4 regions of the Serratia proteamaculans genome follow, and region 4 is predicted to be linked to each of the others. Evidence: predicted binding sites of a transcription regulator. Region 4 holds the regulator's gene; each other region holds the start of a gene.
What was found. Region 4 encodes CRP, which controls carbon source genes, mostly activating them, when cyclic AMP is high. Its sites were predicted from a motif close to ATGTGANNNNNNTCACAT; they were not measured.
Positions count from the first base shown of each region.

Region 1: QOT07_RS07960 (CidA/LrgA family protein) is a predicted target of CRP. The motif match lies at 1,275-1,292, and genes of this name have one in related genera.
Region 2: rbsD (D-ribose pyranase) is a predicted target of CRP. The motif match lies at 954-971, and genes of this name have one in related genera.
Region 3: udp (uridine phosphorylase) is a predicted target of CRP. The motif match lies at 1,117-1,134, and genes of this name have one in related genera.

Region 1 is NZ_OX461105.1:1,686,966-1,689,170, forward strand. Features, by position in the region: gene QOT07_RS07955 (CidB/LrgB family autolysis modulator) at 133-828, opposite strand; gene QOT07_RS07960 (CidA/LrgA family protein) at 825-1,232, opposite strand; gene QOT07_RS07965 (MFS transporter) at 1,369-2,205, opposite strand, start outside.
Region 2 is NZ_OX461105.1:5,364,896-5,367,100, forward strand. Features, by position in the region: gene rbsA (ribose ABC transporter ATP-binding protein RbsA) at 1-437, opposite strand, end outside; gene rbsD (D-ribose pyranase) at 445-864, opposite strand; gene kup (low affinity potassium transporter Kup) at 1,039-2,205, opposite strand, start outside.
Region 3 is NZ_OX461105.1:248,458-250,662, forward strand. Features, by position in the region: gene QOT07_RS01115 (dienelactone hydrolase family protein) at 1-749, opposite strand, end outside; gene udp (uridine phosphorylase) at 1,258-2,019, shown strand; gene QOT07_RS01125 (tyrosine-protein phosphatase) at 2,192-2,205, shown strand, end outside.
Region 4 is NZ_OX461105.1:5,011,060-5,013,264, reverse strand. Features, by position in the region: gene QOT07_RS23385 (YccS/YhfK family putative transporter) at 1-592, opposite strand, end outside; gene crp (cAMP-activated global transcriptional regulator CRP) at 647-1,279, opposite strand; gene QOT07_RS23375 (OsmC family protein) at 1,659-2,066, shown strand; gene QOT07_RS23370 (phosphoribulokinase) at 2,107-2,205, opposite strand, start outside.

The sequences.
Region 1 (2,205 bases), 3.3 Mb from region 4:
CTCTCTCTACAGGTTAACGGGATAACATTCTAGGCAGCCCTGCGTGAATAAAGTGTGATGCAAATCTCTTTATTGATGAAATCAATGCAATGAAAGCCATAATTGCGAGATGTCTCGCAAGTTTTAGACCCTTTAGCCGAACAAATGCAGCAATACCGGAAACAAAAAGGGTGCCAGCAATGAGGTAATGATGCCGCAAATCACCAGCGCCAACGAGCCGAATGCACCTTCCTGAAAGTCCATTTCCGCGCAGCGTGCGGTGCCCAGCGCATGCGATGCCGTGCCCATTGCCAGTCCACGCGCCGAGCGGGTGGTGATCTTCAATATTTTAAACAGCGTATGCCCGAATACTGCGCCGAGAATACCGACGAAAATCACGCAGACGGCGCTGATCGCCGGGATACCACCGAGCGACTCCGCGACCGCCATGGCGATGGGCGTGGTGACCGACTTCGGCATGATGGACGCGGCAATTTCCGGCGTGGCACCCATCCACAAAGCAATGGCGCCGCCGCTGATCATGGCGGTCATGCTGCCGATAAAACAGACGGCGATAATGGACTTCCAGCGCGCACGGATTTGATGCAGTTGCTCATACAGCGGATAGGCCAGCGCCACCACGGCCGGTTGCAACAGGTCGTTAAGGATTTTGCTGCCCTGAAAGTAGCGCTCATAAGGGATGCCGGTCAGTAACAGCAGGGGAATGATCACCGCCATCGATACCAGCAACGGGTTCAGCAGTGGCATATTCAGCCACTGTGCCAGCTTACGCGCTGCAAAGTAGACCGCCAGCGACAGCGGCAATGACCACCAGATTTCATGGATCATTTTTCGCCCTCCGCCGCATCCGGTTTGCCAACGATGCGGCGCTCCCGGTGGAAATAATGTGAGGTATAGCCCACCACCACCAGCACCATCAGAGTGCTGACAATGCAGGAGACCACCAGTGGGCCGAGGTGATCGAGGATCTGGTCGTAGTATTTCATCACGCCAACGCCGATGGGTACGAACAACAGCACCATATAACGGATCAGCAGATGGCAGCCGGGTTTAACCCATTTGGCCGGCATAATTTGCGTGGAGAGCAGGGCGAACAGCAGCAACATGCCGATAATGCTGCCGGGAATCGCGATCGGCAGCAGTGCCGCGATAGCATTGCCGACAAACAAGCAAAAGTAGATAAGGACGATTGCCCTCAGGTATTTCCAGCACAGTGTGAGCACGTTGGCCATAACTTAATCCCGTTTAACTGACGCATTCATCATACAATTAAACTGTGACCTTCGCCACAAATCACACCATGAATTCTCTCTATGGCTTTCATGCCTGTCAGGCAGGTTGACAGCCGCAGTTAAGCCCGGTGCGCCTTTATTCTGTAGTGATAATGTCGGCACTGCGCGGCTGTTTTTGCGCCAGGCGATGGCCGAGGAAAAAGAATAACAGGCTGAACAACGCGGCGGCAATCAACATCAGGAACATCATGTGTGGGGCGGCGTAGCTAAGAATAAAACCGCAGAGTACCGGGTTGATGGCACCGCCCAGTGCGCTGAGGTTTTGTACCCCGTAGTAGCTGCCTTTTAGATGCTGTGGCGCGATAAAGTCGATAAACATGTATTCCACCGGGATCACAATAATCTCGCCCAGGGTAAATATGGCCATCGCCGCGATCCACAGCCAAAGCGATTGCCCGGCCAGACTAAACCCGATCAGCCCGAGAATGAAAAACAGCGTGCCCAACACCAGCCAGCGCAGCATGTTTTCCTGACGCATGCCGCGGCTCAGCAGGTACTGCAGGGCAATGACGATACAGGCATTGACGATCATCACCGCCCCAATGACCTGATAGGCGAACTCTGCGTTGGAAACGAGGATCAGGTATTGCGACAAATAGCCGGTGAACTGGCCGAAAACGACCGCCCCGAGCGTACTGCCGAGGGTAAAGTAAATCAGCCGGCGATCGTTACGCAGGATGGCCAGCGTCTGGCGGAAATCGGGCGCTGCGATCGGCGCGAGCTCGGTCGCTCCAGGTGATGCCGTGCCTTGCCGGCGCAGGCCAAAACTCAGCGCCGTCACGGTGAGCAAGGCCAGCCCCCCGGAGAGATAAAACGGTAATAACGGATTCAAGCCTGCCACCATCACGCCCAATGATGAGCCCACCGCCCAGCCAACGTTCACCAGCGTGTAATTAATCGAAAAGGCCTTGAT
Region 2 (2,205 bases), 350 kb from region 4:
TCGCCAATCGACAACTCGCCCACCAACCGGTGACTGCTGTAACTCAGGTTCAACCGCGCCAACAGTTTGTCGGCTTCGGCATACATGCGCTTCCAGTCGATGCGGCCGATGCGGTTAACAAACTCACGCCCGAGGAAGATGTTTTCCGCGATCGTCAACTGCGGGATCAGGTTCAGTTCCTGATGGATAATCCCGATGCCCGCTTCCTGCGAATCCTTTGGCCCGTTGAATGCCACCTCTTTACCGAGAAAATACTGACTGCCGGCGTCCTTGTTATAAATGCCGGTCAGCACTTTCATCATGGTGGATTTCCCGGCGCCGTTTTCCCCCACCAGCGCCATCACCTTGCCGGGATAAACGCTGAGTGCGGCGCCTGAAAGCGCCTTCACGCCGGGAAAGGCTTTATCGATCCCTTTCAGTTGCAGTAAAGGTTGCATAAATGCCTCAGAAAGTTACGCCGGCGCAGAGGATCACGTTCGCGTAAGGCGAGCATTCCCCACTGCGGATCACCGCCCGGCTGTGTTCAGTTTGCGCTTTAAACGCACTGTGGCTGATATAACTCACGCTGATGGTATTTCCCTGGTGTTGGCCAAGTTCAGTCAGTTGAGCCAACAACGCGTGGTGAAGCTGCGGATTATTTTTAACTATCTCTTCCGCCAGAATGGCGCTTTCTACCTGCATTTCCTGTGTCACTACCCCGACCACCTGCAAAAATGTCGGTACGCCCTGGGTCAGCGCCAGATCGATACGCTGCGTTGCCGCCGGAATGGGCAGCCCCGCATCACAGATGGCGATCTGGTCGGTATGGCCGAGACGGGAAACCACGGCAGAAACATCAGCATTCAGCAGCACGCCTTTTTTCATCTTCTTCTTCTCACTCCACCAGCGAAACGTTTCGCTTGTGTCTGGAGTTTAAAAAAACGTCAACAGAAGGCAACCGGGACAGTGCAGAAGTGTGATCGTCATCGAAACGTTTCGCTCGTGTTACCGAGAACATAAACAGAAAGGGCCCAGCGAATGCTGAGCCCTTGAGGGGAATTAAATCTCGACCTGGGTGCCCAGTTCGATCACCCGATTGGGGGGTATCTCAAACTGGTCCGGCGCACGTAGCGCGTTGCGGCTCAGCGCAATAAACAGCTTGCCGCGCAGGAACAGGTACCACGGCCGCTTGGTCAGGATCAACGACTCATGCGACATAAAGAACGAGGTTTCCGTCATCCGACAGGGCAGCCCTTCCAGGCCGCAGCGGTGGAACACTTCCTCAACGTTCGGCGTTTCACGCCAGCCGTAACTGGCCACTACCCGCCAGAAGGTCGGCGAAAGCTGTTCGATGGTCACCCGTCGTACGTTATGGACATAAGGGGCATCCTCGGTACGCAGCGTCAACAGCACCACCCGCTCATGCAGCACCTTGTTGTGCTTCAGGTTATGCAGCAGCGCAAAAGGGATCACGTTGATGGCGCGCGACATAAAGACCGCGGTGCCAGGCACCCGCACCGGCGGCGATTTCTCCAGCGAGGCGATCATCGCTTCAAGGGAATTACCGTGTTCGTGCATGCGACGCAGCAGGCGGAAACGTTCGCTCTTCCAGGTGGTCATGATGATGAACATCACCAGCGCTAACAGCAACGGCAACCAACCGCCGGAGAACAGCTTCAGGGCGTTGGCCGCGAACATCGGCACATCGATAATCAGCAGGATAACCAGAATGCCGACGGCGAAGAAACGGTTCCAGTGCCAGTTTTTGATCGCCACTGAGGTCACCAGAATACTGGTCAGCACCATGGTGCCGGTCACGGCGATACCGTAAGCCGCCGCCAAATTGCTGGAGTGTTCGAAACCGATAATCACCAGCACTACCGCGATATACAGCGTCCAGTTAATCACCGGGATATAGATTTGACCGGATTCCATCTCAGAAGTATGGATGATACGCATCGGTGACAGGTAACCCAGACGCACCGCCTGGCGAGTCAACGAGAACACGCCGGAGATCACCGCCTGCGAGGCGATGACCGTAGCCAGCGTCGCCAGAATCAAAAGCGGGATCAGCGCCCAGTCCGGTGCCAGCAGGAAGAACGGGTTCTTGATGGCCTCCGGGTTTTTCAGCAGCAAAGCGCCCTGACCGAAGTAGTTCAGCACCAGCGATGGCAGCACCACGGTGAACCAGGCCAGGCGGATAGGGAATTTACCGAAGTGCCCCAT
Region 3 (2,205 bases), 4.8 Mb from region 4:
CGATAATCGGCATAGAAGGCGTGGCCGGCTTCGGGGTAGACCACGATCTCGGCTTCGGCATTGGCCGCGCGGATCGCCTGACGCATGCTGTCCACCGAATCCAGCGGGATACTGGTATCCTGCCCGCCATATAATCCCAGCACCGGCGCAGAAAGTTGCGTAGCGACATCGATCGGATGTTTTGGCGAATTCAGCGTTTTCTCACCCACCAGTTTGCCGTACCAGGCAACAGCGGCTTTCAACTGCGGGTTATGCGCGGCATACAGCCAGGTAATGCGCCCGCCCCAGCAAAAACCGGTAATCGCCAACTTGCCGGCATCGCCGCCGTGGCGCATCGCCCAATGAGCGGCATGATCCAGATCCGCCAGCACCTGACGATCTGGCACCTTGAGCACCAGCTTTTGGAACAGCTCGCTGATGTCGGTGTAATCTTTGGCATCCCCCTGGCGGAAATACAGCTCCGGCGCGATCGCCAGATAACCCTGTTTCGCCAGGCGGCGACAGATATCCTGAATATGTTCGTGAACACCGAAAATCTCCTGTACCACCAGCACCACCGGGAAGGGGCCGCTGTGATCTGCAGGTTTGGCGATATAGGCCGGCAGATTGTCACCCTGTGAAGGAATGGTGGTTTCCCCGGCATGAATGCCTTGTTCATCGGTGAGAATGGTCGAAGCAGCCAAGGGTGTAACGGCCGGGGTGAATCCCCCCTGGGCCTGTTTTAATGTCATCACTTGATCGGTTTTCATTGCGGGGCTCCATGCAATCGAGAAAAGCGCTGAGATTAACTATAGGAAAGATTAGCGGTTATTGGCACCGGGTGGAGCATTTTCAGTCAAGTCTGTAAAAAACGAATAATTATCTGGCTTTAGCGCATTTTTGTTGTCTTTTTATCATGCTATTACGCCTGTTGACCCGCATTAGCACCATAAGGTGCGTTAGCTCCCTTTATTGTGGCTAAGTCACCGATAAAATAAGGTTATTTTCTGTCATCTGGTAAATAGTTTCATCAGGTAATCAGCCCTGAGCTCAGGAAACAGAGTGAAAAATGGCGATGCATTTTGTCGACTAGACTAGGGGCATCTGAGACGTTCATATCGACTGCTCACTTTGTTTTTGTGACTTAAATCACAAAAGTTATGTAGATTGCAGTCTGTTTCTTTATTCATAGTGATGGTTGTCACGAAAATGAGTGACAATTTTCAGTAGAGTACTTTTTTGTTCCTCCCAATAAACATGATCTATGAGGAGTCTCGTATGTCCCAATCTGACGTTTTTCATCTCGGCCTCACTAAAAAAGATTTACAAGGGGCCCAGCTTGCCATCGTTCCAGGCGATCCACAGCGCGTAGAGAAAATTGCCAAGCTGATGGAAAATCCGGTGCATCTGGCTTCCCATCGTGAATTTACCTCCTGGCGCGCAGAACTGGACGGCAAAGCCGTGATCGTCTGCTCTACCGGTATCGGCGGCCCGTCTACCTCAATCGCGGTTGAAGAACTGGCGCAATTGGGTATCCGTACCTTCCTGCGTATCGGCACCACCGGTGCGATCCAGTCGAACATCAACGTTGGTGATGTCCTGGTCACTACCGCAGCGGTTCGCCTCGACGGTGCCAGCCTGCACTTCGCACCGATGGAGTTCCCGGCCGTGGCCGACTTTGCCTGTACTACGGCACTGGTCGAAGCCGCCAAGGCTGCCGGCGCCACCACGCACATTGGCGTGACCGCGTCTTCCGATACCTTCTATCCGGGCCAGGAGCGTTATGATACCTACTCCGGTCGCGTCGTCAGCCGCTTCAAAGGCTCGATGGAAGAATGGCAGTCGATGGGCGTGATGAACTATGAAATGGAATCTGCCACGCTGTTGACCATGTGCGCCAGCCAGGGCCTGCGTGCCGGTATGGTTGCCGGTGTGATTGTTAACCGCACCCAGCAGGAAATCCCGAACGCAGAAACCATGAAAAACACCGAAAGCAAAGCGGTGCAGATCGTGGTTGATGCGGCGCGTCGCCTGCTGTAATTACCCCGCAGTTCAACGGGTCGCCGACGCGGCCCGTTTCTCCATTCAACCGTAATCTGTTACGGTTAACCTCATCAGCGCCATCTTTATGGCCACCTCTATGACCCGTTGAGCCCGGCTTTGCTGCTGCTCTCTGGTTGCGTTTTTTCAGACAATCACCACGAGGACGTCTATGACCGCCCAGAT
Region 4 (2,205 bases):
CCAACAATGGCGGTAGTGCAGTCTGCGGATCGGTATGCTGGGTCAGTAGCGAGTATTTGGCTTCGAAGTAGTCCGCCAGCTCCAGATAGAGCTGATTGAGCGACTCGCGCATCGGTTGTTCTTTCCACAGCTTGAACCAGAACCAGGTGAACAGGCCGTACCAGGCGGTACCGACCACGTATAACAGCGGTGCGTGCCACAGCGGGACTCTACCGACCATGCTGAGAGAGAAGATGGCGGCTACCAGTGCGGCAGGCAGCAGGCGGGCGTGTAACGGGCTGATTTCACCGCTGACGCCGAGCAACAGGGCCAGGCCGAGCATCAGTAACGGCAGCGGCAACTGCCAAAGCAGAACTTGCTGCAGCAACAGGCTACTGAAGGCAAACAGGGAACCGCCGACGATCAGGCGTTTGAAGAAGCGTTTGTGGGGCGTGTCCAGCCCGGCGATGTTACAGCAGGCGGGGACCAGGGAAAATAGCAGGCCGTATTGCAGCTGGCCAATCAGCAGGCCCAGCAGTACCGGCAGGCAAAGCACCAGCGTTTGCCGCAGTGCGTAATTGACTTCCGGGTGGTAAATCAGTCGGCGCCACATGATGATTCAGGGCATAAAAAAACGGCGCGAATCATCGCGCCGTTTTTTCAGTAATTAACGCGTGCCGTAAACGACAATAGTTTTGCCGTGGGCGGAGATCAGATTTTGATCTTCCAGCATTTTCAGAATACGACCAACGGTTTCACGTGAACAACCGACGATCTGGCCAATTTCCTGGCGGGTAATTTTAATCTGCATGCCATCCGGGTGGGTCATGGCATCAGGCTGTTTCGCCAGGTTCAGCAGTGTTTGCGCGATGCGGCCCGTCACGTCCAGGAAAGCAAGGTTACCCACTTTCTCAGAGGTGATCTGCAGACGGTTTGCCATCTGCGCTGACAGGCGCATCAGGATGTCCGGGTTAACCTGAATCAACTGGCGGAATTTCTTATAGGAAATTTCAGCCACTTCACAGGCGGTTTTCGCCCTAACCCAGGCGCTACGCTCCTGACCTTCTTCAAATAATCCAAGCTCGCCGATGAAATCCCCCTGGTTAAGGTAGGACAGGATCATCTCTTTACCTTCTTCATCCTTAATCAGCACCGCTACGGAGCCTTTGACGATGTAGTAAAGCGTTTCGGCCTTTTCACCTTGGTGAATCAGCGTACTTTTGGATGGATATTTGTGGATATGGCAATGAGACAGGAACCATTCGAGAGTAGGGTCTGTTTGCGGTTTGCCGAGAACCATTCGCTGTTATCCTCTGTTGTTATCGCTGCCTTGTGTCACAGGGGTCAGAGTTCCCTGTAAAACGTGCTGTCGCCGTTTTTTTAATGGTGGCTGGCAGCAGGTTTTGAGGCGTGTCATAAATATACGCTGTCGCCCTAGCATATTAACTTGCCGGGAGAGCTGCAAGCTACATTCTGTTAACATACCGGTAAAGGAGCCTTTCCCTGGGAGTTTCCCTGAAATCAGTGTCCCGGAAAGATTTATTGCGGCTCTGTTTGTAGCACAGAGTGAGGCGGGTGTCTTGTGTTGTCTCGCTTCAGCATGATTAGCATCAGGTTCCGTTGCCAGTTTCTATGCGAAAGCGTAGTCTGATTTTAAGAAATTAACCGGAGTGACCAGTATGCAGGCAAGAGTTAAGTGGGTGGAAGGGCTGACGTTTCTGGGTGAATCCGCGTCTGGCCATCAGGTGCTGATGGACGGTAACGCCGGTGATAAAGCCCCCAGCCCGATGGAAATGGTGCTGATGTCGGTGGGAGGCTGCAGCGCGATCGATGTGGTGTCGATCCTGCAAAAAGGACGTAACGATGTGCGCGACTGCGAGGTGAAATTGACCTCCGAACGGCGTGAAGAAGCGCCACGCTTGTTTACCCATATCAACCTGCATTTTATCGTCACCGGTAAAGATTTAAGTGACAAGATTGTTGAGCGGGCGGTAAACCTTTCCGCCGAGAAGTACTGCTCGGTCTCGCTGATGTTGAGTCAGGCAGCCAGCGTGACCCACAGTTTTGAAATCCGCGCAGTGTCCTGACGGATAGAGGGGGCGCGGCCTGTCGCCGCGCTCTGATAAGTTACTCGATTTTTTTGCCTTCCAGCAGTTGCTGCACCAGCGGCGCCATAATCAGCTCCATCGCCAGCCCCATTTTGCCACCCGGCACCACCAGCGTATT